Nisaea sediminum: one gene and its partner. Each later gene encodes a partner of the first gene's protein in a complex. Links are inferred from orthologs where the notes say so. Each region holds a gene or a part of one and is shown on either strand. Other genes may lie near its edges.

Region 1 (3,084 bases):
CAGCGCCGCCTTGTGGTTGATATTGACCTCGTAGCGGTGCCGGTGGCGTTCGCTGATCCGGTCCTTGCCGTAAATCTCACGCACCTTGGTGTTCGCAACCAGGTCGCAATCGTAAGCGCCGAGCCGCATGGTGCCGCCGAGATCGCCGTCCGCCGCGCGCTTTTCCATCTCGTTGCCGCGCACCCACTCGGTCAGGAGACCGACGACGGGCAGGTCGCAGGGGCCGAACTCGGTCGAGCCCGCGCCTTCCATCCCGGCAAGAGCGCGCGCCGCCTCGATCACCGCCATCTGCATGCCGAAACAGATGCCGAAATAGGGAATCTTGTGCTCACGCGCGAAGGTGACGGCCTTGATCTTGCCTTCCGCACCGCGTTCGCCGAAGCCGCCCGGCACCAGGATGCCATGCACGTCCTCGAGGCGGTGAATGGTGTCGTCGCGCTCGAAGATCTCGCTGTCGATCCAGTCGAGCTCGACCTTCACCTTGTTGGCGATACCGCCATGGGCGAGGGATTCCGCGAGCGACTTGTAGCTGTCGAGCAGGCTCGTGTACTTGCCGACCACGGCGATCTTCACCGTGCCTTCCGGGTTGCGCACCGTGTGGGTGATGTCGGTCCAGCGCGAGAGATCCGGTTCGGGCGTCGTCTCGTCCAGCAGCCCGAAATGGCGGCAAACTTCGACGTCGAAACCCTCGTTATGGTAGGCGACCGGGACGTGATAGATCGAATCCACGTCGAGCGCCGGGATCACCGCTTCCGGACGGATGTTGCAGAAGAGCGCGATCTTGCGCTTCTGATCGGCAGGAATCTCGTGCTCCGAACGGCATAGCAGGATGTCGGGCTGGATACCGACACTCTGCAGTTCCTTGACCGAATGCTGCGTCGGCTTGGTCTTGAGTTCGCCCGCCGAGGCGATCCACGGGACCAGCGTCAGGTGCACGAAGAGCGAGCGTTCGCGGCCGAGTTCGTTGCCGAGCTGGCGGATCGCTTCCAGGAACGGCAGGCTTTCGATGTCGCCAACCGTGCCGCCGATCTCGCAGAGCACGAAATCCTCGTCCCCGAGATTCGAGCGGCAGAATTCCTTGATCGCGTCGGTGACGTGCGGAATGACCTGGATCGTGGCGCCGAGATAGTCGCCGCGGCGCTCCCTCGAAATCACGTCCATATAAATCTGACCGGTGGTCACACTGTCGTTCTTGGTCGCCGAGACGCCCGTGAAACGCTCGTAATGGCCGAGGTCGAGATCAGTCTCCGCCCCATCATCGGTCACGAAGACCTCGCCGTGCTGATACGGACTCATGGTGCCCGGATCCACGTTCAGATAGGGATCGAGTTTACGAAGACGCACCTTGTAGCCACGCGCCTGAAGCAACGAGCCAAGGGCCGCAGAAGCGAGGCCTTTACCGAGAGATGAAACCACGCCGCCGGTGATGAAAATAAAGCGAGACATGGACCTGCGTTATATCCGAATTGATGAAGCTGACCTAATCAAAACGCACCCCTTCGCCCGCCCGATTTCGAGCGGGGCGCAAGGTACGCCGAAAACCTTAGAGTTACTGCGAGAGAGGCGCCTGCGGACCGGTCGGAGCGGCCGGTTCGGAACTCTCCTGAACCTGGTCCGCGATCGAGCCGGTCTTGTTCGTCTCGGCGAGAATCGCGAGCAGAATGCTGGTGGCGAAGAAAGCCGCTGCGAGAATCGCGGTGCTGCGGGTGAGCAGGTTGGCCGTGCCGCGGGCCGACATGAAGCCGCCCATTCCGCCGCCGCCTCCGCCGCCGATGCCGAGCCCGCCGCCTTCGCTCCGCTGCAGCAGAACGACAATGACAAGCGCGAGCGCGATCATCAGGTGAATGGCAAGCAGGACTTCGATCATCGGTCTTTCCCGGCTCTCGTCCGGCGCAAAATAGAAATCGCGCCGAGGACGGTAGAATGAATCTCGCGGGGTTGTAGCTTCCCCGCCGCGACTTGGCTAGAGCGAATTGATACCGCTGCCGTCAACCAGCAGCGGTGGCAATGGCGAGGAAATCCTCGGCCTTCAGGCTCGCACCGCCGACCAGAGCGCCGTCGACGTCGGCAAGCCCAAGGATCTCGACGGCGTTTCCGGGCTTAACGGAGCCGCCGTAGAGCAACCGGAGGGCATCCGCTCCACCGAGCATCGATGCCGCGACCTTGCGCATATGGGCATGCATGGAGGCGATGTCATCGATCGTCGGCGTGCGGCCGGTTCCGATGGCCCAGACCGGCTCGTAGGCGATCACGATCCCGGTTTCCGTCGCGCCGTCCGGAAGAGAGCCGCGAATCTGGGATTCGACCACGGCTTCCGCCTTGCCCGCATCGCGTTCCGCTTCGGTTTCGCCGACACAGACGATCGGAACCAGGCCGGCGGAGAGCGCCGCTTCCGCTTTCGCCTTTACGGTCGCATCACTCTCGTCATGGTCCGCACGGCGCTCCGAATGCCCGACGATCACATAGGACCCGCCGAGATCCTTGATCATCGCCGCCGCGACGTCGCCGGTATGGGCGCCGCTCGGCTTCATGTGACAGTCCTGTCCGCCGACCGAGACCGCGCTTCCGTGCAGCACGGCCGCGACGGGAGCGATCAAGGTCGCCGGAGGGCAAACCAGCATGTCCGCAGCGCCATCCGCGGCAAAATTCTCCGCCAGCGCGGCCGCCAGGGCCTCGCCCTCGGCGCGCAGCAGGTTCATCTTCCAGTTTCCGGCGATCAGGACGCGGCGTGTCATCTCGGTTCTTCCCTCGGCGCTGATTGAAAAGGCGGCATGGCCTTAGCACATTGGATCATAAGGTGGGGAGGCTGGATTTCACTCGGAATTGCGAGTTGCAGCACGGATCGGCCCGCTTCTATTATGCGCCTCCCCGTGAGGGGCCCCGTAACCCGAGAAAGCCGCGACGTACCCCATGCTTCAAATGATCCGCTCCCGCGTCACCTCGATCTTCGTCAAGGGACTGTTCGTTCTGCTGATCGCCTCCTTCGCGGTCTGGGGGATCGGCGATATTTTCCTCGGCTCCCCGACCGGCAAGGCCGCCATCGAGGTTGGCGATGTCGAGATCACGACCGCCGAGGTGCTCGAC
Region 2 (3,254 bases), on another replicon or contig:
GCCCTTGCGGGTCCGCGCGTTGGTGTGGGTCCGCTGACCTCGCACCGGCAGGCCCTTGCGGTGCCGCAGGCCGCGATAGCAGCCCAGGTCCATCAGACGCTTGATGTCCATCGCCACCTTGCGGCGCAGGTCACCCTCGACCACCTGATCGCGGTCGATGACCTCGCGCAGGCGCGCGACTTCGTCTTCGGTCAGTTCATGTACACGGCGCTCGCGCGGGATACCGACGCTCTCACAGATCTTTGTGGAGGTGGTCCGGCCGATACCATGAATGTATGTCAAAGCAATCTCGACACGCTTTTGCGTCGGGATATTCACGCCTGCGATGCGCGCCACGAGCAAACTCCTCAGTACAACGCTTGTCAGCGTCCAACAAAATTACGGGTCATCTGACCCAGGCACCGAACTCGGAAAATTCGCGCAAGCGAATACGCACGGTTTCTCCGAAACCGAGGGCGCGGATTATACGCAACCGAATTGCCGAGTCAACCGGTTTACCCGCACCTCAAATCCCAAACTCAGGCCGCCGCGATCGCGTCGATCTGAGCACTCACCTCTTCGATGGAGGCCATGCCGTCCACCGTCTTCAGCGCTCCCTTGGCCGCGTAATACGGCGTGATCGGAGCGGTCTGTTCCTTGTACACATCGAGCCGCTTCTTCAGCGTCTCTTCGTTGTCGTCGCTGCGACGCTCGGCTTCCGGTGTCTGTGCGATCCGGGTACGGATGCGATCAAACAGGATGCTTTCGTCGACCTTGAGTTCGATCACGTGATCGATCTTCAGGCCCTTGTCGGCCAGCATGACGTCGAGCGCTTCCGCCTGCGCCACGGTGCGCGGGAAGCCGTCGAGAATGAAACCGTTCTTGCAATCCGGCTCGTCGACACGTTCGGAAATCATCTGAACCATGATGTCGTCGGAGACCAGACCGCCTGCGTCGATGATGCTCTTCGCCTTCAGGCCGACATCGCTGCCAGACGCGATCGCCGCGCGCAGCATGTCACCGGTGGAGAGCTGGACGATCTTGAACTTGTCCTCCAGGCGCTTCGCCTGGGTCCCCTTTCCGGCACCCGGAGGGCCGAGCAAAATCAGATTCATCGACGTTTCCCCCTCAGTTTTGATTTTTTGATCAGGCCCTCATACTGATGCGCCAGCAGATGCGACTGGATCTGGCCCACAGTATCCATGGTCACCGTCACGACGATGAGCAGGCTCGTTCCCCCGAAATAGAAGGGCACCTGATATTGGCTGATCAGGATCTCGGGAAGGATGCAGATCGCGGCGAGATAGCCGGCACCCAGCACCGTGAGCCTGGTCAGAACGTAGTCGAGATAATCGGCCGTGTTCTTGCCGGGACGGATCCCGGGCACAAAGCCGCCGTATTTCCGCAAGTTGTCCGCGGTCTCCGCCGGATTGAAGACGATGGCGGTATAGAAGAACGCGAAGAACACGATCAGGCTGACGAAGATCGCCATGTAAAGCGGCTGTCCGCGGCCCACCATCGCGGTGAAGGTCGTGAGCCACTCCGGCCCGCCGCCGCCGGCCGTGGTCATCTGCGCGACCGTCACCGGCATCAGCAAAATGGAGCTAGCGAAGATCGGCGGAATGACGCCCGAGACGTTGATCTTGAGCGGAAGATGCGAGTTCTCTCCGCCGAACATCCGGTTGCCGACCTGGCGCTTCGGATACTGCACCGTGATCCGGCGCTGCGAGCGCTCAACGAACACGATGCCGGCGATGACGGCGACCGCCATGATCAGGATCAGCACGATAACAGCAGCGGAAAGCGCGCCGGTCCGGCCGAGTTCCAGCGTGCCAGCAAGCGCTGTCGGAAGCTGCGCCACGATACCGGCGAAGATGATCAGCGAAATGCCGTTGCCGACGCCGCGCGCGGTGATCTGCTCACCGAGCCACATCAGGAAGACGGTCCCGCCGACCAGGGTGATCACCGCAGTCGCGCGGAAGAAATAGCCCGGATTGCCGACAGCCGTGCCGTCCGCCATGGACTCGAGCCCGGTAGCGATGCCGTAGGCCTGGAAGGCCGCCAGCAGCACCGTCAGATAGCGGGTGTACTGGTTGATCTTCTTGCGCCCGGTCTCGCCTTCCTTTTTCAGGGTCTCGAGGCTGGGCGACACCGCGGTCATCAGCTGCATGATGATGGCCGCGGAGATGTACGGCATGATGTTCAGCGCAAAGATCGTCATGCGGCCCAGCGCACCGCCCGCGAACATGTCGAACATGCCGAGGATGCCGCCGGAATTCTGCGAGAAGATCTGCTCCAGCACCGCCGGGTCGATGCCCGGGATCGGGATATAGGTCCCGAGGCGGTAAACGATCAACGCACCCAGTGTGAACCAGATGCGTTTCTTGAGTTCCGTCGCTTTCGCGAAGGCCCCGAAGTTGATCGATGAAGCGTATTGCTCGGCGCTGGATGCCATGTCGCTGAACCCAATCGGTGGATGTCAGGTTACTCGCTGGAGGAGTCGCCCGCTTCTTTGCCCGGCTTCGCGGCGGCGGCCGCAACCGTAACGGAACCACCGGCCTTCTCGACCGCCGCGATCGCGGCAGCCGATGCACCGGCAACTTCCACCTTAACTTTGGCCTTCAGCTCGCCCGTTGCAAGCAGGCGCACGCCGTCGCGCAGACGACCGACCACGCCGGCGGCCTGAAGCGCCGCGGCATCGATGGTCTTCTTGCCGTCGAGCTTGCCCGCGTCGATCGCCGCCTGGATCGTGCCGACATTGACCGGCGCGTATTCCTTGCGGAACGGGTTCTTGAAGCCACGCTTCGGCAGGCGGCGATGGATCGGCATCTGGCCGCCCTCGAAGCCGTTGATGGCAACGCCGGAGCGCGAGGTCTGACCCTTCTGACCCTTGCCGGCGGTCTTGCCGAGGCCGGAACCGGCACCGCGGCCGACCCGCTTGCCGGACGGACGCGCGCCCGGATTGTCGCGAAGTTCGTTGAGTTTCATCGTTCTTGCCCTCGTTCCGGCAACGGCCGGATCGCCTTGATGTACTGCCTGATCGCCTTAGGACGCGTCTTCGACGCGCACCAGATGGTGAACCTTATTGATCATGCCGCGAACCGACGGAGTGTCCTCCAGGGTGCGCGTGCGATGCATTTTGTTCAGACCGAGACCGATCAGGGTCTGCTCCTGGTCCTTGGTCCGGCCGATCGGGCTGCCGATCTGGGTGACCGTGACCGTCTTGCCAGCCTTCTTCTTCGTCGCCGCCATGGCTCTTCTCCGTCCTTAGGCCT

Evidence for each region.
Region 2: the proteins of secG (region 1) and secY are in contact, whole or in part, in a crystal structure (PDB 5AWW), measured with the Thermus thermophilus proteins. The link is inferred for Nisaea sediminum from one-to-one orthologs. Residues at the interface, in WP_223903268.1 of Thermus thermophilus: Tyr5, Ile9, Tyr12, Leu13, Ala16, Leu19, Val20, Val23, Leu24, Gln26, Glu27, Pro28, Gln30, Gly31, Ala32, Asp34, Leu35, Met36, Gly37, Gly38, Ser39, Ala40, Asp41, Leu42, Phe43, Ala45, Arg46, Val48, Tyr53, Thr56; in WP_096411648.1 of Thermus thermophilus: Leu14, Gln16, Arg17, Phe20, Ile34, Pro35, Pro37, Ile72, Arg108, Arg109, Asn112, Gln113, Arg116, Ile117, Ile120, Pro145, Gly146, Trp147, Phe152, Phe155, Val156, Val159, Thr160, Val162, Ala163, Gly164, Ala166, Leu167, Trp170, Glu173.

Annotation. Positions count from the first base shown.
Region 1 is NZ_JACZCQ010000002.1:24,687-27,770, reverse strand. Bases 209-2,974 are described here. They hold secG (preprotein translocase subunit SecG), read right to left. Parts: upstream 1,868-2,974; coding sequence 1,550-1,867; downstream 209-1,549. Other genes in these bases: IG122_RS03595 (SurA N-terminal domain-containing protein), read left to right, coding at 2,911-2,974; tpiA (triose-phosphate isomerase), read right to left, coding at 1,989-2,735; IG122_RS03610 (CTP synthase), read right to left, coding at 209-1,446. Also shown: more of IG122_RS03610, read right to left, coding at 1-208; more of IG122_RS03595, read left to right, coding at 2,975-3,084. UniProt on the Bacillus subtilis protein: Involved in protein export. Participates in an early event of protein translocation.
Region 2 is NZ_JACZCQ010000013.1:168,403-171,656, forward strand. The notes cover bases 263-3,198. They hold secY (preprotein translocase subunit SecY), read right to left. Parts: upstream 2,435-3,198; coding sequence 1,091-2,434; downstream 263-1,090. Other genes in these bases: rpsM (30S ribosomal protein S13), read right to left, coding at 263-336; IG122_RS21870 (adenylate kinase), read right to left, coding at 519-1,094; rplO (50S ribosomal protein L15), read right to left, coding at 2,464-2,967; rpmD (50S ribosomal protein L30), read right to left, coding at 3,025-3,198. Outside these bases: more of rpsM, read right to left, coding at 1-262; more of rpmD, read right to left, coding at 3,199-3,231; rpsE (30S ribosomal protein S5), read right to left, coding at 3,247-3,254. UniProt on the Bacillus subtilis protein: The central subunit of the protein translocation channel SecYEG. Consists of two halves formed by TMs 1-5 and 6-10.